DNA from 4 places in the Micromonospora sp. IBSANI012 genome. Region 1 is predicted to be linked to each of the others. Evidence: riboswitches for the same ligand, from Rfam matches in the RefSeq annotation. Region 1 holds a riboswitch; each other region holds the start of a gene.
The links. Region 1 has a riboswitch for cyclic di-AMP ahead of ACTWM8_RS10755 (C39 family peptidase). Riboswitches for the same ligand answer to the same signal wherever they lie in the genome.
Positions count from the first base shown of each region.

Region 2: linked by a shared signal. The riboswitch ahead of ACTWM8_RS17005 (transglycosylase family protein) and the one ahead of ACTWM8_RS10755 (C39 family peptidase) in region 1 are both predicted to bind cyclic di-AMP.
Region 3: linked by a shared signal. The riboswitch ahead of ACTWM8_RS03105 (coiled-coil domain-containing protein) and the one ahead of ACTWM8_RS10755 (C39 family peptidase) in region 1 are both predicted to bind cyclic di-AMP.
Region 4: linked by a shared signal. The riboswitch ahead of ACTWM8_RS23100 (coiled-coil domain-containing protein) and the one ahead of ACTWM8_RS10755 (C39 family peptidase) in region 1 are both predicted to bind cyclic di-AMP.

Region 1 is NZ_CP199933.1:2,342,961-2,348,758, reverse strand. Features, by position in the region: gene ACTWM8_RS10765 (hypothetical protein) at 1-121, shown strand, start outside; gene ACTWM8_RS10760 (alpha/beta fold hydrolase) at 228-983, opposite strand; gene ACTWM8_RS10755 (C39 family peptidase) at 1,090-1,920, opposite strand; cyclic di-AMP (ydaO/yuaA leader) riboswitch at 2,144-2,284, opposite strand; gene ACTWM8_RS10750 (hypothetical protein) at 2,588-3,349, opposite strand; gene ACTWM8_RS10745 (hypothetical protein) at 3,501-3,908, opposite strand; gene ACTWM8_RS10740 (acyltransferase family protein) at 3,975-5,198, opposite strand; gene ACTWM8_RS10735 (polysaccharide pyruvyl transferase family protein) at 5,501-5,798, shown strand, end outside.
Region 2 is NZ_CP199933.1:3,694,640-3,700,437, forward strand. Features, by position in the region: gene ACTWM8_RS16995 (ABC transporter ATP-binding protein) at 1-701, shown strand, start outside; gene nhaA (Na+/H+ antiporter NhaA) at 698-2,005, opposite strand; gene ACTWM8_RS17005 (transglycosylase family protein) at 2,255-2,929, opposite strand; cyclic di-AMP (ydaO/yuaA leader) riboswitch at 2,928-3,102, opposite strand; gene ACTWM8_RS17010 (hypothetical protein) at 3,550-3,675, shown strand; gene ACTWM8_RS17015 (peptidoglycan-binding domain-containing protein) at 3,677-4,561, shown strand; gene htpG (molecular chaperone HtpG) at 4,613-5,798, opposite strand, start outside.
Region 3 is NZ_CP199933.1:638,881-644,678, reverse strand. Features, by position in the region: gene ACTWM8_RS03115 (heavy metal translocating P-type ATPase) at 1-1,908, opposite strand, end outside; gene ACTWM8_RS03110 (YibE/F family protein) at 2,227-3,564, shown strand; cyclic di-AMP (ydaO/yuaA leader) riboswitch at 3,731-3,861, shown strand; gene ACTWM8_RS03105 (coiled-coil domain-containing protein) at 3,866-4,885, shown strand; gene ACTWM8_RS03100 (carbonic anhydrase) at 4,951-5,604, opposite strand.
Region 4 is NZ_CP199933.1:5,011,524-5,017,321, reverse strand. Features, by position in the region: gene surE (5'/3'-nucleotidase SurE) at 1-95, opposite strand, end outside; gene ACTWM8_RS23110 (SRPBCC family protein) at 220-699, shown strand; gene ACTWM8_RS23105 (hypothetical protein) at 713-1,216, opposite strand; gene ACTWM8_RS23100 (coiled-coil domain-containing protein) at 1,334-2,392, opposite strand; cyclic di-AMP (ydaO/yuaA leader) riboswitch at 2,397-2,528, opposite strand; gene ACTWM8_RS23095 (cation diffusion facilitator family transporter) at 2,670-3,584, opposite strand; gene ACTWM8_RS23090 (HelD family protein) at 3,745-5,798, opposite strand, start outside.

The DNA of each region.
Region 1 (5,798 bases):
CCGGTGGATCCCGCCGGACCCCGCCTACGACCAGGAGATCTGGGACGAGCAGGTCCGCCAGCACAAGCAGAGCCACCTGAGGAACGAGCGCCCGAAGGTGCGCCTGCGGCGGCTGGTCTGATGCCGCTGCAAGGTCCGGTGTAGACGGCGTGCTCGAACGTCCAGGTCGGCAGGTGGTTCCGAGCCGCATGCGACCGACGGCGGCGACGCCCGCGGTCCGCAACCGGTCACAGGTACGGGTCGAGCAGGGCCAGCACCGCCGCCGGGTCCTCCACGTGCGCGTTGTGGCCGAGGCCGGGCAGGGTCGCCACTGGCACGCCCAGCTCGGCGAGCTGCGCGCCGCTGACCATCGGGTCGTGCTCACCCCGGGCCAGCAGCACCGGGACGTCGGTGGCGGCCAGCAGGGCCGGCAGCTGCGGCTCGCCCACCGCGAAGGCGGCCGGGTCCATGGCCAGCCGCCAGCGGCCGTCCTCGGCACGAAGCCCCGCGTCGACCACCGGGTGGTGCGGCGCGAAGAGCCCGCCGAGGCCGGCCACCTTCAGGTAGCGGCGGGCCGCCTGGTCCCGGGTGGCGAACCAGGTCACCGGGCGCTCCGCCAGCTCACGCGCCCGGGTCAGCTCGGCGGGCGACCAGACCGCCTTGATGCCCAGCCCGACCACCGCGTCCACCGGGAGCCCGGCGTCGCGGGCGGCCAGCGCCAGCGCGACCACCCCGCCGAGGGAGTGGCCGAGGACGACCAGCCGGTCAGCCGGGCGGGCCCCCTCGGCCACCGGGCCGAGCCCCGCCGCGACCTGCTTCGCGAACCCGGCGAAGGAGTACCCGGGCAGCGGCGGCGAGAAGCCGTGGCCGGCCAGGTCCGGCGCCAGCCAGCGGCCCGGCCAGCGGTGTTCCAACAGCGGCGCCCAGGGCAGCCACACGTCGCCGGTGGCGCCCATCCCGTGCAGCAGCAACAGCAGCCGGCGGGTACCCGAGTCGTCGGTCATGGGCCGCAGTGTGCCACCGCCCGGTTCCGGCGCGCGAGACCCGCGCCAACGGCGACGGGCACCGGCCCCCCAGGGGAGCCGGTGCCCGGACGCGCGACGGTGTGGATCAGGCGGAGTAGCCGCGGGTGGCGATCCAGTTCGCCAGGTCGATGGTGCTCATCCAGTACGACGGCAGGCTCGGGTTCGCCGAGTCGGCGATCCGGACCGTCCGGCCGTCGTTCTTGTAGCCGACCACCGCGATGTAGTGGCCGCCCGGGAAGGAGTGCCAGCCGCCGTCGGTGTCGGTGGCGGTGCCGGCGATGTTCGCCACGACGCCCCGGCCGTCGGTGATCGCCGCGACCACGTCGGCCTGGAGCCGGTCGATCTGCGCCGAGCTGGGGGTGCCCTGGAACATCCGGGTCCGGTACGGGTCGCCCTTGACGATCTGGTTCAGGACCCGGGTGGTGTCCAGCGCGGAGTTGGTGCCCATCTCGGTGGTGCCGAGCGGGCCCTCCAGCTCGTACTGGGTCCGCTCGATGCCGGTCGCGCTGAGCGCGTTGCGCACCGCCGCCGGACCGCAGTTGTAGTAGGTGGTCTGCGCCTGGTAGTCGTAGCGGAGGACCTTGGTCGACGGCGGCTTGGGGGCCGCCTTGCGGGTCAGGTCCGGGTCCGCCTTGGCCTTGGTGGCGCTGGCCGACGGCGAGGGGCTGGGTGACGGCTTGCCGGACGGGGTGGCGACGCGGCCCTGGCCGCGGGTCGCGACGTCGTCCAGCCGGGGCGCCACCTCGGCGACGGCGGCCGAGGTCTGCTGGCGGGCGGGCGCCTCGTCGGCGAGCAGGGTGCTGGCGCCGGAGACGAGCACGAGGGCGGCGGCCGAGCCGGCGACCAGCTGGTACGACCGCTCGGTGGCCAGGCGTCGCAGCTGCCGCTTCAGGGTGTGCTTCACGTTTTCCTCCACGGTACGAGGGCGGGAGCGGCGTGCCGGATCGGCGCGTGACGGGACGTCACCCGCGGGTGTCAAAGCCGGTGTGCGAGGCCGCTCGGCGGGGGTGCGCCCGGTCGGTGTCCGGGCGGCGGGGTGGGGCCGGTATCAGCGCGCGAGGGCGCGGCGGACCGGCGCGAACACCCCGGTACCGAGGTGGAGAGCAAGCCGAGGGATGCGAGAGAACAGCAAAAGCTGGAACTCCTTCCGACACCGCCTACCGGGTTAGCTGACGGATTCGGGCGGGAAGAGCGCCCTACCACGGGCCGTGGCCCGCGGATTCACCCCGGACGTGCATGGGTCCCCGGTTCGTGAAATCACGATTGAGCGGGTCGGCGCGGCGTCGCCTCTTGCGATCGGAAACCGCACCGGACCCGGGCGACATTACTGGTCGGTCACGTGTCAGCCAAGCGCTCCCAGCTGCGTAAACATGATCAGGGCGACAAATTAGCCGCACACTTCGGCACTGACGTCACTCAATGGGACAGGCGGTTGTTCCGGGACCGTCGGGCGACAACCGGACAGCACGGCGGCAAACCCTGCCGATCGTCGCGATCGATATCACCGACTGTGACCGGATGACCGGTTTCCCGATTGCGGTGACGCGGCTCACGGAAATACGCGTAACAGTTCGGTCAAGTCCTCAGCCCACCCGGGCCGGCCGCCACCGTGCCGCGAGCGCCGTCCGCGCCGTCGCCGTCGCCGTCCGCTGGGCGGGCAGCCGTACCGGACGCAGCCGCTCCGCCGCCGCGTACGCCTCAACGGCGAGCGCGCGGGCCGCCTCGGCGGCCAGTTCGGCGTCCCGCCACGCCGACCGCTCCCGCCCGGCCGCCGCCCGGTACGCGTCCCGCCGGCCGTCGCGTACCGCCCGGGCCAGCAGCACCTCCTGCTCGACGGGGTGCCGCCGGGGGTCCCAACCGTCCCGGTGCGCGAAGACGTCCCGCAGCCGCTCCACCGGCAGCTCGCCGCGCCAGTGGGCCGCCACCGCCGCCTGGTGCAGCCAGCGCTCCCGGCCCGCGTACTCGGCCGGCGTACGCGGGGTACGCGGGGCGGGCAGCGCGGCGGCGCCGGTGAACCGGCGGGCGGCGGTCTCCGCCTCGTCGTACGCCGTCCAGGCCCGGTCCACCTCCTCCTGGGCGGTCAACCAGGCATCCCGCCACCGGCGCGCGGTCTGGGCGGCGCCCGCCGCCGCGACGGCGACCTCCTCGGCGTACCGGCGCAGGTCCGCCAGCTCGGTCGCGGGGTCGGCCGGGGACGGGTCGACGACCGGCTCGTCGGGGGCCGGGTCCCGCTCGGGGCGGGCGACCAGCACGGTGAGCACGGTCAGGGCGAGCACGAGCAGGGCCGACCAGATGGCGGCGGCGGTCGGGACCTCGACGAGGAACTGGTAGAGGACGGTGTTCACGGTGGGCACCTCCCGGAAGCGGGATGCGGAAAGAGGAGTCCCACACCGGCCCGGGGGCGACGGGGCGAGGCCGGGGCGGCGCCGCGTGCCGGGGGGCGGGTGCGGTGGTGAGGTTCTCGAAGGCGCGGTCGCGGGTGGCCCCGCGTGGCGGTCAGCCGACCGGCGGGGCCCGGGGACCGGTCGCGCCGGCGGCCAGCCCGGTCAGGGGCAGCGACGGCGCGGTGACCGGATGGGCCGGCCTGCCGACCGGGCCGACCGAGGTGACCGGATCGAGCGGAGCGGCGGCCGGGGCGACGAATGCGCGGCCGGTGCTCTGGGCATCCCCGGCGGCGAGCGTCACGGCGGGGATGGCGGCCGCGCGGACGGCGGACCCGTCGGGCACCGCCAGATCGGCGAGGACCGGGGCGGCGGCCGGGCTCGGGGCGGCGGAGAGCGGGCCGGCATCCGGCGCGGCCGGACCGCCGAGGGAGAGCGCGACCGCCAGGGCGAGGCCGGTCAGCAGCCGGGAACTCCAGCGCGCCACCCACCACAGAGGACTGGTGAGCGCGACCGGAAGCACGGCACCACGCTACGCCGATGCCGGGGTGATCGCAGCGTCGCCGGGCGTGTCGTCGCGGCGCTCACGTCAGTGGGGGTCGCGCGGGCCTGCGTACTCGATGGGTCGGCCGGCCGGCGTGCCGTCGGCGGCCGCCCGCGGTGCCGGCGTGGGCTGCGATGCCGGCGCGACCGGAGCGTCCAGGGTGGACGGATCGGGCGTCGGGGCGGGGCGGGGCCGGCGACGGGGGGCCAGGCGGCGCATCATCGGCGTCTCGACCCAGCGGTGCAGCAGGGCGGCCAGCACCAGGTTCACCGCCAGGAAGCCGAGCACCGCCAGCGGTCCCCACCAGCCGGGCAGCCCGACGCCGAGGTGGCCGGTGGCCCGCAGCACGGTGACCATCACCAGCACGTGCACCAGGTAGAAGGCGAACGAAACCTCACCGAGCCAGACCAGCCGGCGGTGCCGCCAGGGCGAGGGCAGACCGCGCACGTCGGCGTCCGCCGCGGCGGTGATGACCAGGATGTACGCCACCGAGAGGATCGCCGCCCAGAGCTCGGCGGGGATCCACTGCGCCGCCACCGCCCAGGTGACCACGAAGACGAGGCTGGCCAGCGGCAGGCCGGGCCCCCGCCAGCGGCCCCGCCGCATCAGCTCGGCCGCCGCCACGCCCAGCCAGAACTCCAGCGAGCGGACCACCGGGAAGATCTGGGTGAACCACCAGGTGCTCTCCTCCGGCACCAGCGCCTGCCCGGGCCAGAGGGCCACGATCAGCAGCGGCACCGCCGCCACCACCGCCCAGAGCAGGCCGGCGCGGGCCCGGCGCAGCGCCGGCAGCACCAGCGGCAGGCAGAGGTAGAAGAACAGCTCGCAGGAGAGCGACCAGCTCACCGTGTTGATGGCGTAGAAGTAGCCGGGCGTCGGGTCCCAGGCCTGCACGAGCAGGAGGCTCTCCAGCGCGGCGCGGGGCACGATGGTGTCGGCGAACCACCACATCACCAGCAGGGCCGCCACCCAGGTCAGCAGGTGGTTCGGGTAGATCTTGGCGAGCCGTCGCCGCCAGAAGTCGCGCCGCCGGTCCCCGTCGCGGGCCGACCAGACCAGCACGAACCCGCTGAGGATGAAGAAGAACTGCACCCCGGACAGGCCCAGGGTGAACACCCCGCCGACGACCGCCTGGTAGTCCGGTTCGCCGACGATCCGCATGGTGCCCACGTGGTAGCCGAAGACCAGCATCGCGGCCACCCAGCGCAGCCCGGTCAGCGAGGGCAGCCGGCTCGCCGTGGCAGTCGGTGCGCCCACCGCGCTCGTCATGCCGGGCACCCCGCCGTCGCCACGCTCACCCGCACGTACCTCTCCTCCCCCGGCCGCTCGCCGCCGCGACCGCGGCCCGGCGCCGGACGGCGGCACCGGTCGTGCCACCGTCCGGGCACCCTACCGGCTGGTGGGGCCGCCACGACCGGGCCGGGGACGCGGACCCACCGGGAGATGTACGCGGGCTGCAGATTGCCCTAATATTCCCCGGACCCGCAGCCGACGTCGTGCCCGGCGGCGGGCCGGCCGGCGTCCTCCCTCCGGGCCGCCCCGGCACGCGTGAACCACGAAATGGAGCGGCGATGCACCAGCGGATCCTGATGCGGGCGAAGAAGGGCCCGTTCGACGTCCGCTCCGCCGAGGAGGCCTTCGAGGGCGACTGGATCGGGGTCAACAACGGCAACCTCGTCTTCAGCCACGCCGCCCACAAACTGCTCAGCACGACGACCGCCGAGATCACGCCGACCGAGTTCAAGGTCAACCCGCGCGACGCCGACGAGATCAACGAGAAGTACGACGTCTACGTCATCCCGCTGGCCAACGCCTTCCGGCGCAGCTACGCGCACCGTATCGAGCTGATGACCCGGCTGGTCGAGCGGC
Region 2 (5,798 bases), 1.4 Mb from region 1:
TGTCCGGGCACGCCCGGAGCCGGCCGCGGCAGCTCTCCGGCGGGCAGGCCCAGCGGGTAGCCCTGGCCCGCGCGCTCGCCGTACGCCCGCGGTTGCTCCTGCTCGACGAGCCGCTGGCGGCGCTGGACGCCCGGACCCGCCTGGACACCCGGGCCCACCTGCACCGGCACCTGGCCGACCACGACGGCGCGACGCTGCTGGTCACCCACGACCCGCTGGACGCGCTCGCCCTCGCCCACCGGCTGGTCATCGTCGAGGACGGCCGGGTCGTGCAGGAGGGGGACGCCGCCACCGTCACCGCGCGGCCGCGCACCGACTACGTCGCCCGCCTCGTCGGGCTGAACCTCTACCGGGGCCACGCCGACGGTCACCGGGTCCGCCTCGGCGACGGCTTCGCCCTGGCCACCGCCGACCGGCTGGACGGCGACGCCTTCGTGGTCTTCCGACCCGCCGCCGTGGCCCTGCACCCGCGGCAGCCCGACGGCAGCCCCCGCAACACCTGGCCGGCCACCGTCGCCGGGGTGCAGCGGCACGGGGACAACCTGCGGGTGCAGCTCGCCGGCCCGGTCCCGGCCGCCGCCGACGTCACCCCGGCCGCCGCCGCCCAGCTGCGGCTGGAGCCCGGGCAGCGGGTGTGGGCGGCAGTCAAGGCCAGCGAGACCCGGGCGTACCCGGCCGGGCCAGCGCAGCCGGACGGCTAGCGGTCCGCCTTCGGCTCGAAGACGTCCGGGACGCCGTCGTGGTCCTCGTCGAGGGTCTCGATCTCGTGCACCCGCCGGTAGACCCGGGTGCGGGCGCGCAGGATCACCGTCGCCAGCAGCGCGGAGAGCAGCGAGCCGGTGAGCACCGCGACCTTGACGTGGTCGTCACGCGCGCTGCCCAGGCCGAAGGCCAGCTCGCCGATCAGCAGCGAGACGGTGAACCCGATCCCGCCGAGCAGCGCCAGGCCGAGCACGTCGAGCCAGTTCAGCCCCTCGTCGAGGTGGGCCCGGGTGAACCGGGACACCAGCCAGGTGGCGGCCAGGATGCCCACCGGCTTGCCGACCACCAGGCCGACCACGATGCCGGCCGCGACCCGGTCGGTCAGCGCGGTGGCCAGCCCGGCCAGGCCGCCGACCGTGACGCCGGCGGAGAGGAACGCGAAGATTGGCACCGCCACCCCGGCGGAGATCGGCCGGAACCGGTGCTCGAAGTGCTCGGCCAGGCCCGGCCCGGCGTTCGGCCCGCCAGCGGCCTCGCTGCGCAGCACCGGGACGGTGAAGGCGAGCAGCACCCCCGCCACCGTGGCGTGCACCCCCGAGGCGTGCACCAGCGTCCAGGTCACGGCGGCCAGCGGCAGCAGCAGCCACCAGGACCGGACCCGGCGCTGCACCAGCACGGCGAAAAGCGCGAGCGGCACCAGCGCGGCCAGCAGCGGCGGCACGGCGAGGCTGGAGGTGTAGAAGACGGCGATGATGACGATGGCGAGCAGGTCGTCGACGACCGCCAGGGTGAGCAGGAAGGTACGCAGCGCCGACGGCAGCAGCCGTCCCACCACCGCGAGCACCGCCAGGGCGAACGCGATGTCGGTGGCCGTGGGGATCGCCCACCCCCGGGCGCCGTCGACCCCGGCGATGAGGACGAACAGCACCGCGGGTACGGCCACCCCGCCGACCGCCGCCGCCACCGGCACCGCGGCCCGGCGCGGATCGCGCAGGTCGCCGGCGACGAACTCGCGCTTGAGTTCCAGCCCGGCGACGAAGAAGAAGACCGCCAGCAGCCCGTCGGCGGCCCAGGTGGCGAGGGTGAGATCGAGGTGCAGCGACGCCGGGCCGACGGTGAGGTCGCGCAGCGCCCGGTAGCCGTCCGCCCAGGGTGAGTTCGACCAGAGCAGCGCGAGCAGCGCCCCGACGAGCAGGAGCGCCCCGCCCACGGTCTCCTTGCGCAGGATGGCGGAGATGCGGCTGGTCTCGCCCCAGGAGCGGCGGGCGAACAGGCTGGTACGGCGCCGGGCGGCGTCGGTCACGGGATCTCCTCGTCGGCAAGGGTCGCGTCGTCCATCGCCGACCAGACTTCCCGGCACACCAGGACCAACCCTATCCCCGCGCCCCCGCCGCGGCCCCGACGACCGGCGACGCGGACGCGCCGGCGGGCCGGTCCACGTGCGCCCGGTACCCCGTCGCCGGCGGCCCGAACCCGCGCCGACCATGCCGCGGACGCGGCGACGCCCGGCCGGTCGTCCGGCCGGGCGTCGTCAGGGTGCCTGGGTGCTGGGTCAGAGGCTGAGCTTCTGACCGGGGAAGATCAGCCCCGGGTCGGCGCCGACCACGCGCTTGTTGCGCTCGTACAGCGCCTGCCAGCCACCGGCCAGGTCCAGGGCGTCGGCGATCTGCGACAGGGTGTCACCCAGCCGCACCACGTACACGTCGCCGGTCCCGGCCGGCGCGCTGCGCCGCTGGCTGCGGGTGCTGTGCTGCTCCCGCGAGGACCGCTCGGTGGAGGTGGCCTTCGACGAGCCGGAGCGCCGCTGCGACTTCTGCGACTTCTCCGACTTCTCGGAGGGGGTGGAGTAGCTCTTGGTGGAGCCGCCCTTCCGACCGCAGGTCGGCCAGGCCCCGATGCCCTGACCGTCGAGCACCTTCTCGGCGATCGCGATCTGCTCGCCACGGCTGGCCAGGTCGGCGCGGGAGGCGTACTTCTTGCCGCCGTAGCCGGACCAGGTGCCCTGCGAGAACTGCAGGCCGCCGTAGTAGCCGTTGCCGGTGTTGATGTGCCAGTTGCCGCCGGACTCGCACTGGGCGATCGCGTCCCAGTTGACGCTGGCGGCGCTCGCCGGCGACGCCGGCGCCAGGACGGCGGCGACCCCGGTGACCGCACCGACGGCGAGCGTGCCGACGGCGATGCGGCGCGAGCTGACCCGTCGATGACGGGCGGTGTATTCAGTTGCCATCTGGATTCCTCCACGCCGACGAGGTGAGCTGTCGGGTTCGGGCCGAGGAGCCCGGCCGCCCATGGGCGGCTTCACCCCGAGGTGACGTGCACCGAGGAACGTGTGGGTCCCCCGCTCCATGCCCGCTGAAAAGGTCCCACCGGCCGGCGGCATGGATTAGGCGTTACCGGCCGTGGTGTCCGCGATCGCGGACACGAACGACGTTACGAACTGTTTGGGGCGATTGCCCACTTCTTGTGAAGTTCTTCACCCGGCTGAGCGACGGCGCCGTCCTTCGAGTTGCGGGCCGGTCGGCGGTGCTCTACAAGGGCCGGTCGGGAATCTGTCACGACTGGGCCGAAAGCCTCGCCCCGAGCGGCGGATCAGGTGCGTCGCCTCCCCGTTTTCGCTGGTCAGGCGGCCTCGATCAGCGTTCCGCGCCGCCGGACGGTCAGCGTTGCCGCTGATTGGCGACTCATGTCTGGGCAGCCCGGCCGCCGACTCGGACGGTAGGGAGCAGAGCGCGCCGCGGCGTCGACGCTTCGGACCCGCCGACCGCCGGATGCCGGTCGCCGGCGCCCTGGCCGTCACGGTCCGCCCCGGTTCGCGGCGGCCGGCCATCCGCGAGAGGAAGGACCTTCATGGACACCGTCAGCATCGACACCGACTACCTCGTCGCCACCCTCGACGAGGACGACGACCCGGAGAGCCTGGCCGGCGACGAGGTCGACTTCGACCTGGCCGCCGCGCTGGAAGAGGAGGAGTGAGATGGGCGTGCACCTGGCGCCCGCGCTGCGGGTGCTGCGCGAGGAGATAGACACCCGCTGGCCGCAGCGGGACCGCAAGTCCGACGGCTGGTTGGGCGATGCCAGTCACCAGGCGCGCCGCTCGGACCATAATCCGGACAATGACGATCAGTCGGTGAACGCGGTGGACGTGGACGTCGACGGGATCGACCCGCTGCTGGTCGTCCGGCAGGCCGTCAACCATCCGTCCACCCAGTACGTCATCTACGACCGGAAGATCTGGAGCCGTACCCGCAGCTTCCGGCCGGCCCGGTACACCGGGCCGAACCCGCACGACAAGCACCTGCACGTCAGCGTCAGCCACCAGCGGAGCCTGGAGGACAGCCGCCACCCGTGGGGCATCGCCACCGCCACGACGGCCCGGCTGGGCGACCGGCTGCTGCGCGCCGGCTCCCGGGGCGGCGACGTCCGGGAGTTGCAGGCCGTCGCCAACCGCCTCGGGGCCCGACTGACGGCCGACGGGGTGTTCGGGCCGGCCGTGGCCGCCTGGGTACGGTCGTTCCAGACCGCCCGAAAGCTCACCCCCGACGGGGTGGTCGGCCCGCGTACCGTGGCGGCCCTGCGCGCGGCCGTCACGCCGGCCCCGTCGGTGCCCAGCGGCCGGCCGGCGTCGCCGGTGTCCGGGGGCAGACCGGGCTCGCGGACGCTGCGGCGCGGCAGCACGGGCGGGGACGTGGCCTTCGTCCAGCGGTTCGTCGGCGCGAAGCGGTGCGGCCCGGCGAGCGGCGCCTTCGACGCGAAGACCGAGGCCGGCGTCCGCTGGTACCAGGGCATGCGGGGGCTCACCGTGGACGGGGTGGTCGGCCCGGCCACCTGGGCGGCGATGGGCGTGCGGGTCGGTTCCTGAGCAGGCGCCCCCGGCCCGGTGCTCCCCCACCGGGCCGGGGCCGTCGTCGCGTCAGAGGGTGCGGGCCAGCCGGTCGGCGAGGACCCGGGCGAACCGGGCCGGGTCGGCCAGGTCGCCGCCCTCGGCGAGCAGCGCCATGCCGTACAGCAGCTCGGCGGTCTCGGTGAGGGCACCGGAGTCGCCGCCGCGCTCGTGCGCCGCGCGCAGGCCGGTGACCAGCGGGTGGGTCGGGTTGAGTTCGAGGATGCGCTTGACCTTCGGCACCTCCTGCCCCATCGCGCGGTACATCTTCTCCAGCGTGGGCGTGATGTCGTGCGCGTCGCCGACGATGCAGGCCGGCGAGGTGGTCAGGCGGGAGGAGAGGCGCACCTCCTTGACGCTGTCGGCCAGCGCACCGCCGAGGAAGGCGAGCAGGGCGGCGTACTCCTTGGTCTGCCGCTCCCGTTCCGCTTCCGCCTCCTCCCGTTCCTGCTCGGTGTCCAGGTCCACCTGGCCCTTGGCGATCGAGCGCAGCGGCCGGCCGTCGAACTGCGCGACCCGCTCCACCCACACCTCGTCGACCGGGTCGGTGAGCAGCAGCACCTCGTAGCCCTTGGCGCGGAAGGCCTCCATGTGCGGCGAGTTCTCCAGCATGGCCCGGGTCTCGCCGGTGGCGTAGTAGATCTCCTCCTGGCCGTCCTTCATCCGCTCGACGTACTCGCGCAGCGTGGTGGGCTCGGCGGCGTCGTGGGTGGAGGCAACCGAGACGATGTCGAGGATCGCCTGCTGGTTGTCCGGGTCCTCCAGCAGCCCCTCCTTGACCACCCGGCCGAACTCCGACCAGAAGGTCCGGTACCGGTCGGCGTGCTCGGTGCGCATCTCCTTGACGGTGGCGAGCACCTTGCGGACCAGCCGGCGACGCACGATCTGGATCTGCCGGTCCTGCTGGAGGATCTCCCGGGAGATGTTCAGCGACAGGTCGTGCGCGTCCACCACGCCCTTGACGAAGCGCAGGTAGTTGGGCATGAGCGCGGCGCAGTCGTCCATCACGAACACCCGCTTGACGTACAGCTGCACCCCGCGCCGGCCGTCGGCCATGAACAGGTCGAACGGGGCGTGCGTGGGGATGAAGAGCAGCGCCTCGTACTCGAAGACGCCCTCACCCCGCATGTGGATGGTCTCCAGCGGGTCGGCCCAGTCGTGGCTGACGTGCCGGTAGAAGTCGCGGTACTCCTCCTCGGCGACCTCGTCGCGCGGC
Region 3 (5,798 bases), 1.7 Mb from region 1:
CGGCAGCGCCACCACGTTGTAGCCGGCCGCCCAGGCGAGGTTCTGCCGCATCTTCCGGTACGCCGCCCGGCTCAGCCGGACCACCCCGGCGACCCCACGCGGGTCGGAGGAGGCCAGCACCACCCCGGCCGACTCGATCGCCACGTCGGTGCCCGCCCCGATCGCGATCCCCACGTCCGCCCGGGCCAGCGCCGGCGCGTCGTTGACCCCGTCACCGACCATCGCCACCCGCAGCCCCCGGCGTTGCAGCGCGGTCACCTTCCGGTCCTTGTCGGCGGGCAGCACCTCGGCGAAGACCTCGTCGACGCCGGGCCGGAAACCGAGGTCCGCGGCGACCGCCTCGGCCACCGTCCGGGCGTCCCCGGTGATCATCGCGATGCTGCGGACCCCCTCGGCACGCAGCTCCGCGATCGCCTCCCGGGCCTCGGGACGTACCTCGTCGGCGAGCGCGAGCAGGCCGAGGACGGTGTCCGGCAGGCGGACCAGGTGCAGCACCGCCGCGCCGCGCTCGGCCCAGCGCCGGGCCGCCGGCTCCAGCGCCTCGGGCAGCTCCAGTCGCTGCTCGCGCAGGAGCGCGGGGCCGCCGACCGCGTACGGCGTACCGTCGATGTCGGCCCGGACGCCGCGCCCCGGCAGCGAGCGGAAGCCGGCGGCCGGGGCCGGGCCGCCGTGCTCGGCGGCGGCCGCGACGATCGCCCGGGCCAGCGGGTGTTCGCTGTCCGCCTCGACCCCGGCGGCGAGCCGCAGCACCTCGTCCTCGCCGGTCCCCGGCGCGGCGGCCACCCCGACGACCGCGTGCTCCCCCCTGGTGAGGGTGCCGGTCTTGTCGAAAAGCACCACGTCCACGGTGCGCATCCGTTCGAGCGCGAGCCGGTCGCGGACCAGCACGCCGGAGCGGGCGGCCAACGCGGTGGAGAGCGCGATCACCAGCGGGATGGCCAGGCCGAGCGCGTGCGGGCAGGCGATCACCAGCACCGTGACGGTCCGCACCACTGCCTCGTCCCGCTCGCCCAGCGCGGTCCACACCGCGACGGTCAGCACGGCGGTAGCGGTGGCGACGTAGAAGAGCCAGGCGGCGAAGCGGTCCGCCAGCGCCTGCGCCCGCCCGCCGGACTGCTGCGCCTGCGCCACCAGGCGCTGGATGCCGGCGAGGGTGGTCTGGTCGCCGACCGCCTCCACCCGGACCCGGATCGCCGAGTCGGTGGCGACGGTGCCGGCCACCACCCGGTCCCCGACCGTCCGGGGGACCGGGCGGGACTCGCCGGTGACCATCGACTCGTCCAGCTCGGCGGCCCCGTCGACGATCCGCCCGTCGGCCGGCACCCGGCCACCCGGGCGGACCAGCACCACGTCGGCCACCCGCAGCCCGCTCACCGGCACCCGTTCGGTGCCGCCCTGCGGCCCGACCCGCTCGGCGTCGTCGGGGAGCAGCGCGGCCAGCGCCGCGAGCGCGCCCCGCGCCTGCCCGACGGACTTCATCTCCTGCCAGTGCCCGAGCAGCATGATGGTGACCAGGGCGGCCAGCTCCCACCAGAAGTCCAGCTCGAAGGCGCCGAGGCTGGTGGCGAGCGAGGCGGCGTACGCGACGGTGATCGCCATCCCGATCAGCAGCATCATCCCCGGGGCCCGGTCGCGCACCTCACGCACCGCGCCGACGAGGAACGGCGAGCCGCCCCACCAGAAGACCACCGAGCCGAGCACCGGCCCGACCAGGGACCGGCCGGGGAACTCCAGCGAGTAACCGAACCAGTCCATCACCATGTGGCTGGTGGCGACCACGGGCAGGGTCAACGCCAGGCAGAGCCAGAACCGGCGGCGGAACATCTCCGGGTCGTGGCCGGCGTGCCGGTCGTGCCCCCGGTGCCGGTCCGACCCCGGGGGCCCGGCCGGTCCGGCGTGCTGGTCCATGCCCTCACGATGCCCGGTGGGCGCGCTGCCGACGGCACGAACCGGGCGGACCCGCACCGAACCTGGCTACGATTCTCCGGCCATGACTCGCCATCCGCCGCAGCTGCCGCCGGCCCGCGTACCGCGCCGGGCTCGGCCGCCGTGGGCGACCGCCCGGGCGGGTCGCCACGCCGGGCGACCGCGCCGTCCGGTCGCCCTGGGTGACCCCGCCGGCACCCAGGGCCCACACCCGGGTACGCGACCCGCCACGCGCGTTCCGCCGGTGAACCGACCGGCCGGCTGACACGTACCCCGCCCTGGATCGTTGGGAGACTCGCAATGGGCGCCGACCACACCCGTCCCGCTCCGTCCGCCCCACCGGGGGTGCGGCGGATCCTCGTCGCGACGGTGGTCCCGCTGTTCGTCGTCACGGTGATCGCCGCCCTGGTGCTGTGGCCGCGCGACTCGCGGCAGGCCGACGGCGGCGCCGAGCCGGCGCGCCACCACGGCACGGTGACCCGGGTGGTGACCGAACCCTGCCCACCGACGCCGGAGGCGCCCGGCGCGGCCGAGGGCCCGTGCGGGACCGTGACGGTCCGGGTCCAGCAGGGGCCGGACAGCGGCCGGCAGGTGGAGACGCCGGTGCCCGCCGGCCCGGGCGCACCCGCCGTGGCGGTGGGCGACGAGGTGGTGCTGGTCCAGCTCACCGACCCGGCCGACCCCACCGCCACCAGCTATCAGATCGCCGAACACCAGCGGGGCAAGCCCCTGGTGTGGCTGGTGGCGCTCTTCGCGGCGGCGATCGTGGCGTTCGGCCGGCTGCGCGGGCTGGCCGCGCTGGCCGGGCTGGGCGCCAGCTTCGCCATCCTGCTGGCCTTCGTCGTGCCCGGCATCGCGGCGGGCGGCTCCCCGCTGCTGATCGCGATCACCGGCTCCGCGCTGATCATGTTCGTGGTGCTGTACCTGACCCACGGGATCACCGCGCAGACCTCGGTGGCGGTCCTCGGCACGCTCGGCAGCCTGGTGCTGACCGGAGTGCTCGGCAGCCTGGCCACCGCCGCCACCCACCTGACCGGGTTCGGCAGCGAGGAGGCCACCACGCTGTCGATGTACCAGCGCGACGTCGACCTGCACGGGCTGCTGCTGGCCGGCATCATCATCGGCTCGCTCGGCGTGCTCGACGACGTCACCGTCACCCAGGCCGCCACCGTCACCGAGCTGGCGCACGCCAACCCCGGACTGTCCCGGACGCAGCTCTACCGGGCCGCCACCCGGGTCGGCCGGGCGCACATCGCCTCCACGGTGAACACCATCGTGCTCGCGTACGCGGGCGCCTCGCTGCCGCTGCTGCTCCTGCTCACCGCCGACAGCCGGCCGGTGAGCCAGATCCTCACCAGCGAGTTCCTGGCCCAGGAGATCGTCCGCAGCGCGGTGGCGACGCTCGGCCTGGTCGCCGCCGTACCGCTGACCACCGCGCTGGCCGCGCTGGTCGCCACCGCCGGTCGTGGCCCGGCCGACGATCCGGCCCGGGACACCGGACCGGCACCCACGCCCCGCCCCTCCGCCGACCGGGACGCGGCGCTCCAGGCGCTGAGCGCGTCGCGTCCCGGCGGACCGTCCACCCCGGCCCCCGCACGGTGGCCCGACCCGGAAAGGAGCACGGACACCGCATGGTGAGACTCCGCTGCGTGACCGACGCCGACGCGGAACCTGACGAACGCGTCACTCGTCACGCATCGCTACGGCGAAATAACGCTTTTAGTCGGGTTCTGGACGTAGATCCCCGGTACGACTCTCGGGTAACCTCGCTGCCGGTCACCGCCGAAGGCGCGCAGCGGCGCCTGCGGTGCCGCCGCCCAATCGCCGCGAGGCGAACCGGGGAACCAGGTACATGGGGTGAATCCGCGCGAGCGGTAGGGGCCACTTCCGTCCCGAACCCGTCAGCTAACCCGGTCGGCGGTCGACGGAAGGGAACACTGTGACGGCACCCCTGCGCCGCTGGTTGACTCCGGTGGTGGCCGTGTTCGCCGCCCTGGCCATCCTGGGCGGGCCGACAGCCGCGATCGCCGCGCCCGCGACCCCCACCCCCTCCGGGCACGAGGAGGACGACGAGCCCAAGCTGCTCACCGACGTCATCGAGCTGCGCAACCGCGAGTACTCGAAGGCCAAGACGCAGCTGGAGAAGTCCAAGAAGCGCCAGCAGCAGCTCGCACTGGAGGTGCGGCGCGCGCAGGACGAGCTGGCGGCGTTGCAGCCGACGGTCTCGCAGATCGCGGCGCAGTCGTACCGGACCGGCCGGATCGGCGCGGTGGCGATGCTGCTGGAGAGCGACGCCCCCGACTCGTTCGTCAGGCGCGCCGCCGCCCTGGACGAGCTGAACATGGTCAACGCGCAGAAGCTGGCCAAGGTCACCGCCGCCAAGAACCGCGCGGAGCAGGCCAAGCTGGCGCTCGACGCCGAGGTGCGCGAGCAGCAGAAGCTCACCAACGACATGGCCCGGGAGAGCCGGGAGGCCGAGAAGGCCCTTCAGCTGGTCGGTGGCCGGGGCTTCACCGGCGGCCTGGTCGACGCGACCTCGCCGGTCGCTCGGATCGGCCCCGGCCGGACGGCCGACGGCGGCTGGCGTCCCGAGTCGCGCACCGAGGACGACCCGACCACCTCCGGCACCATCACGCCGCGCACCCTGCACGCGTACAAGGAGGTCCGGCGGGCCGGCTTCAACCGGTTCGCGGGCTGCTACCGGCCCGGCGGGCCGTGGGAGCACCCGAAGGGCAAGGCCTGCGACTGGTCGTTGCAGCGGAGCGGCTTCGCGCCCTGGCACAACAACGACACCCGGATGTACGGCAACAACCTCGCCGCGTTCCTGATCCGCAACGCCGACCGGCTCGGCATCTACTACGTGATCTGGAACCGGCAGATCTGGTTCCCTGCGACCGGGTGGAAGTCGTACAGCGGACCGTCGAACCACACCGACCACGTGCATATGTCGATGCTGTAGCGCGCGACGCGTACCGAACGAGGGCCGTCCCCGGTGGGGGCGGCCCTCGTCGCGTGCGGGGGGTTTCAGCCAGCGACGGCGGTCGCCCGATCGCCGGCCTGGGTCGGCACGACGCTCGGCACCGCGGCCACCGTTTGCACCTCACCGGCGGCGAGCCGGTACGACATGCCGACCACCGCGCACCGCCCCTCGGCGATCGCGGCGGCCAGTACGGCGGAGTTGCCCAGCAGCGCCTCGACGGTGTGCGCGATGTGGATGTCGACGATCCCGTTGACGTCGTCGACGCCCTGCTCGGCGGCCCGCCGGAGGCTGGGCTCCACCGCGTCCACCACCGCCCGCAGGTGCCCGACCGGCGGCGTGCCGGTCCGCGCGGCGTCCCGGGCGGCCTGCACCGCCCCACAGGAGTCGTGGCCGAGCACCACCACCAGCGGGGTGTTCAGGACGCTCACCGCGTACTCGACGCTGCCGAGCACCTCGGGGCCGGCGGTGTGCCCGGCGGTACGCACCACGAAGAGGTCACCCAGGCCCCGGTCGAAGATGATCTCGGCGGCGAGGCGGGAGTCGGAGCAGCCGACGATCACCGCGAACGGGTGCTGGCCGTCGGCGACCGCCGCCCGGTGCAGCGAGTCCTGGTTGGGGTGGCGCTGCGCGCCCGTCACGAAGCGCCGGTTGCCGGCGTGCAGCTCGGCGAGCGCCTGCGTCGGATCGGTCAGGGTCATTGCCTCACCTCGGTCCCTCGCGAGATCGGCCTGGTCACACAGGGCCGGCGACGGAGGCGGCCTCGCCGCCCACCGTCACACGCAGCAGAAGATACGTCAAGGTTTACGTGATACAGATTTCATACGTTGCCCCGGCGTTGCCGTGATGTTTCGTCGCGGCGTCCTGCGGGCCGGCCGACGGGAGGCGGAGCCGG
Region 4 (5,798 bases), 2.7 Mb from region 1:
ACGTCCAGGCCACGCTCGGTCGCCGCCCGGGCCAGCGCCAGGATGCCCGGCGCGGCGATCCCGTCGTCGTTGGTGACCAGCACCCGCAGCGTCACCGGTACCCGTCCATGCCCCGCCTCCCGTGGCCGTCGCCGGCCGGATTCCCCGCCGGGGCACCGTCATGCCGCCTGCGATTGCCAGCCCGGCCGCCGTACGGGACGATCGGGCGACCGACGAGGGGTGGAGGGTGGAGTGGTCCGGCGGGAGTCGTTCAGCTACACGGTGCAGGCGCGCTGCTCACGGGCGGACGCGGTGGCGCTGTTGAGCGATCCGGCCCGGCAGGGGGAGCTGCATCCGCTGATCGTCCGGGTGCGCCAGCTGCCGACCCGTCCGGGCGCCCGAGCCAGCTACGCCATCACCGACCGGCTGGAGCTGGGGCCGCTGCGGTTCCCGGTCACCTACCAGGCCGACGTCCTGGTGGTCACCGACGACGAGATCGTCACGGTGGCCCGGCAGCAGCCCGGCACGACGGTGCGCAACCACACCCGGCTCCAGGAGGAGGGCGACGTGCTGCGGATCGACGTGGAGATCACCCTCTCCGCGCCGGCGCCGCTGTTCGGGTACGCGTTCCGCCAGGCCCGCGCCGCGCACCTGGGCCTGGCCAGCCGGCTCGGCGCGGTGCTGGACCGAAAGGCCGACGGCGGCCCGGTCCCGAGCTGACGCCCCCGTCCACTCAGCGGTGGCCGGCGGGCGCCGCCGTCCGGCGGGGCGGTGGGACGGCCCGGCGGTTGCGGCCCCACGGCTTCCAGGTGGAGATCACGGTCATGGTGACCAGCAGGCCGGTGGAGACCGCCGGGGCGACCACCACGTCGATGCGCTGGTGCGCGGTGGCGTCCGGTCCGGCGGCGGCGCGCAGGTTCGGCGTCAGCGCGAAGAGCACCAGGCCGATCATCACCGTGGTGAGCACCAGCTTGACCACCACCCAGCGCCAGCGCAGCAGCCCCCAGGGGGTCAGCAGCGCGCTGGTCACGCCGACCACCCAGACCAGCACGCTCAGCGGCGCGAAGAGCCAGGTCGCCACCAGCGCCGCCGCCGGGTAGACCACCCCCGGGTCGGCGCCGCGCAGCCCGGCGATGCCGAGAGTGAGCAGCACGAGGTCCGCGCCGAGCCAGCCCAGCGCGGTCACCAGGTGCAGGGTGAGCAGGGTCTTGCGGCCGTCGGGGGAGAGTCGGGTCATGCCTCGATGCTCGCCCGGCCGTCGCGCTGCGTCGTGGGCCGGTCGACGACATCCCGGGTACGTCGGCGCGCGTACGACGGGGCCCGTCCGCCGTGGACGGGCCCCGCCGCGGGTCGGTCAGTAGACCGACAGGTGCACGTGGTTGGTGTGGTCGCTGGACGGGTCCCCGCCGGCCCCGCTGTACGACTTCCACCCACTGCTGGGCAGCCAGATCTGCCGGTACCAGATCACGTACAGCACCCCGAGCCGGTCGGCGTTGCGGATGAAGTACGCGGCCAGGTTGTTGCCGTACGTCTTGTCGCCGCCGGTCGCGTCGCCGCCGAAGCCGCTCTTCTGCGCGGCGAAGTCGCAGGCCCGGCCCTTGGGGTGCTCGCCGGAGCCGCTGGGACGGTGGCAGGAGACGTACCGGGTGAAGCCGGCCGCCTGGGCCTGCTGGAGCGCGTTGAGCATGCGCGGGGTGATGCAGCCGTCGGCCGGGGTCGGGTCGTTGACGCTGCACGACTCCGGCGGCCAGGAGCCGTCGGGGTTGCGCGGCGCCGGCCGGGCGTTGGCGGTGGAGGTGCCGCGGTTGGAGCCGCCGGCGGTGCTGGCGGCGGGCTTGTCGGCGGCGGCCACCGCCAGGGCCCGTTCGGCCTGCTCCTTGCGCTTGGCCATCACCGCGACCTGCTTGCGCTCCTCGACGATCTCCTGGTCCAGCGCGGCCCGGGTGCGGGTGGCGTCGTCGCGGGTCTGGATCAGGTTGCGCAGCTCCCGGTCCTCGTTGGAAGCGACCGTCTCCAGCGCCGCCGCCCGGTCCAGGAAGCCTTCGGGGCTGGAGCTGTTCAGCAGCGCCGACACCGGCCCGAGCCGTCCGGTCCGGTAGGCCACGCCGGCGATCTGGCCGACCTTGCCCTGCCGGACGGTCAGCTCCGACTCGATGGTCTTGAGCTGGTTGCCGAGCTCCTGCTGCCGCTTGGTGGAGCGTTCCAGCGCGGCCTTGGCGTCGATCCAGCCCTTGCTGGCCGCGTCGAGCTGGGCGCGCAGCGCGGGGGTGCCGCCCTCCTCGTCGCCGGGGGCGGCGGCGAGCCGGGTGGCGGGGCCGGCGGCGGTCGCCGGGACCGGCGCGGACGACACGCCGAGGGCGAGTGCCGCGACGACCGCGGCCGCCAGCCGTGCGGTGGTACGTCGTACGTGCATGCACATGTCCTTCCGTCAGCCGCCGACCGGGTTAGCTGACGGGTTCGGGACGGAAGATCCCTACCGCTGACGCGGATGCACCCCACGAACATGGTTCCCCGGCTCGCCCTGGCAGGCGATTAGGCGGCGGCCACCGCCGGCACCGGAGGGTGCCGCCTGGCGGAGGCCGGGACCGAGCCTACCGGTACGGGTGTGACACCCGCCCGTTTCGTGACTGACGGTACTGGAGTGAATCCTGGTTTAGGTGACGTAACGGGACAATAGGTGTCCGCTTTCGTCACCACTCGACCTGCCCGCAGGCGCCGGGGGCGGCCCCCGGCTCGATCTGGAGGGTGGCGTGCTCGATGTGGAAGTCCTCGTGCAGGGCGGTGCGGGCGGCGGCGAGCACCGTGCCGACCTCGGCGCCGGGGACCATGGTGAGGTGGGCGGAGGCGACCTCCATGCCGGAGGTGAGCGTCCAGACGTGCAGGTCGTGCACCTCGGCGACGCCGGGGACGGCGGTCAGCCGGTCGTGCACGGCGGTCACCTGGAGATGCTCCGGGGCGGCCTGGACCAGGATGCGCACCGCCGCGCGGCCGAGCCGCCAGGTGCGGGGGAGGATGAACAGGCCGATCGCGACCGCCACCGCCGGGTCGGCCCACCACCAGCCGGTGCCGGCGATGAGCAGCGCGGCCCCGATCACGCCCAGTGAGCCGAGCAGGTCGCCGAGCACCTCCAGGTACGCCCCGCGCAGGTTGATGCTCTCCTGCGCCCCCTCGCGCAGCAGCGCGAACGCGACGAGGTTGGCCAGCAGGCCGAGCACCGCCACCGCCAGCATCGGCCCGGTCCGCACCTCCGGCGGGTCGCCGAACCGGCGGACCGCCTCGATCAGCACATAGATCGCCACCCCGCTGAGCAGGACGGCGTTGGCGAGCGCGGCCAGCACCTCGAGCCGGTAGAGCCCGAAGGTGCGCTGCGGGTCCCGGTCGCCGCGCCGGATGGCGGTGATGGCGGCCAGCGCCATGCCGATGCCGAGCACGTCGGTGAACATGTGCCCGGCGTCGGAGAGCAGGGCCAGCGAGCCGGTGGCGAACGCGGTGACCGCCTCGACCACCATCAGCGCGGCGAGCAGCGCGAAGGCCGTCCAGAGCCGCCCCCGGTGGCGGTGCGCCGCGTTCGCGACCGACCCGTGGTGGTCATGACCTGCGCCCACGCCCACACCCTCCGTCGCCCCGGCGGCCCGAACCCAATCTATGCTCACATCGCTATGTGTGCAACTAACACCGCGACCATCCCGCACTGTGGAGAACGAGTGGCCTCCGCGCCCGGAACAGCCACTCCTTCTTCGAAAGTGCCCGACCCCGGGGCGGGGGTCAGGGGGTGGGGTCGATGGTGGTGAGGCGCTGGGTGGCGCGGGAGAGGGCGACGTAGAGGGTGCGCACGCCCGAGCCGGGGTCGGCCCGGATCTCGCTCGGGGCGATGAGCACGACGCCGTCGTACTCCATGCCCTTGGCCTGGAGGCTGGTCACCACCTGGAGCCGGGAGCCGCCGCGTCCGCCCAGCCAGCCGGCCACCTCGTCGCGGCGCGGCACCGGCGTGATCACGCCGACCGTGCCCTCCACCTCGGTGAGCAGCGCGTCCACGGCCTGGACGGTCGCCGCCGGCAGGCGGTCGGCGGCGACGGTCAGCGCGATCGGCTCCACGCCGGTGGAGCGGACCGCCGTCGGCAGCTCCAGGTCGGGGTAGAGCCGGCGGATCTCCGCCGCCGCCACCGCGAAGATCTCCGCCGAGTTGCGGTAGTTCGTGGTCAGCGCGAAGCGGTGCCGGCGGCGCCGGCCCAGCGCCTGGTCCCGGGCCCGGTCCAGCTCCTGCGGGTCACCGGTCCAGGCGGTCTGCGCCGGGTCGCCCACCACCGTCCAGGAGGCCAGCCGGCCGCGCCGGCCGATCATCCGCCACTGCATCGGGGAGACGTCCTGCGACTCGTCCACCACCACGTGCGCGTAGTCGCGGTAGTCCTCCGGACGTTCCCGGGCCGCCGCCCGGGCGGCCCGCTGCCGGTCGGCGAACGTGCTCAGCTCGCGCACGCCGCCGGCCAACTGGTACGGGTCGCGCTTGGCCCGGGCCGGCTGCACCGGCTTGCCCAGCAGCGCGTCCAGCTCGTCGAGCAGGGCGATGTCGGCCACCGTCAGCCCCTGCGCGTCCAGCACCCGGTACGCCTCGACCAGCAGCGCGGTCTCCGCCCGGGACAGGATGCCGCCGGCGTACCGGCGCAGTCGCTCCGGCCGGGCCAGCCAGCCCAGCACGTGCCGCGGGTGCAGCCGGGGCCACCACGCCTTGAGGAACTCGCGGAACTCCGGCCGGTCGATGATCTCGTCCTCGAAGGCGCGCTGCTCCGGCAGCCGGGGGACGCCCAGCCGGCGGGCCTGGGCGTACAGCGCCGCGAGGACCGCGTCGAAGGCGACCCGCCGTACCTCGTTGCGCCGGGCGCCCCGGGACAGCGCCCGGTCCCGGACGCCGTCCAGCTCGCGGCGCTCCAGCCGGAGCAGTCCGCCCCGGTAGAGCAGGCGCAGCTCGTCCGGCCCGTCCGGCACCGCGTCGCGTACCGCCCGCTCGAGCACCTTCCGCATCCGCAGCGAGCCCTTCACCGCCGCCACCTCCGGCGGGTCGGTCCGGGTCGCCGACATGCCCGGGAAGAGCGAGCCCAGCGAGTGCAGCGTGGCGGTCTCCTCGCCGAGCGAGGGCAGCACCGAGGCGATGTACTCCACGAAGACCGAGGACGGCCCGACCACCAGGATGCCGCCGCCGGCGTACCGGCTGCGGTCGGAATAGAGCAGGTACGCCGCCCGGTGCAGCGCGACCGCCGTCTTGCCGGTGCCCGGGCCGCCGGAGACGATGGTGACCCCGGAGCCGGGGGAGCGGATCGCCTCGTCCTGCTCCCGCTGGATGGTGGCCACGATGTCGCGCATGCCCCGGCCGGTCGCCCGGGACAGGGTCGCCAGCAGGGCCCCGTCACCGACCACCGCCATTTCGGCCGGCGCCGACTCCGGGTCGAGCAGGTCGTCCTCGATCCGGGTGACCTTCTCGGCCGACGACTGGATGGTGCGCCGCCGCACCACGCCCAGCGGCTCGGCCGGGGTGGCCTGGTAGAACGCGGCGGCGGCCGGGGCCCGCCAGTCCACGACCAGCGTCTCGGCGTTCTCGCCCCGCACGCCGAGCCGCCCCACGTGCAGCACCTGGCCGGTGCGCAGGTCGAGCCGGCCGAAGACCAGCCCCTCGTGCTCGGCGTCCAGCACGTACCGCCGCTGCGCGGCGTGGAACACCATCGCGTCCCGCTCGACCAGCGCGCCGAAGTTGCCCACCCGGGCCAGCCGATAGCCCTCCTTCTCGGCCTTCGCCGCTGAGCGGCGCAGTTCTACGAGGCGGGCGT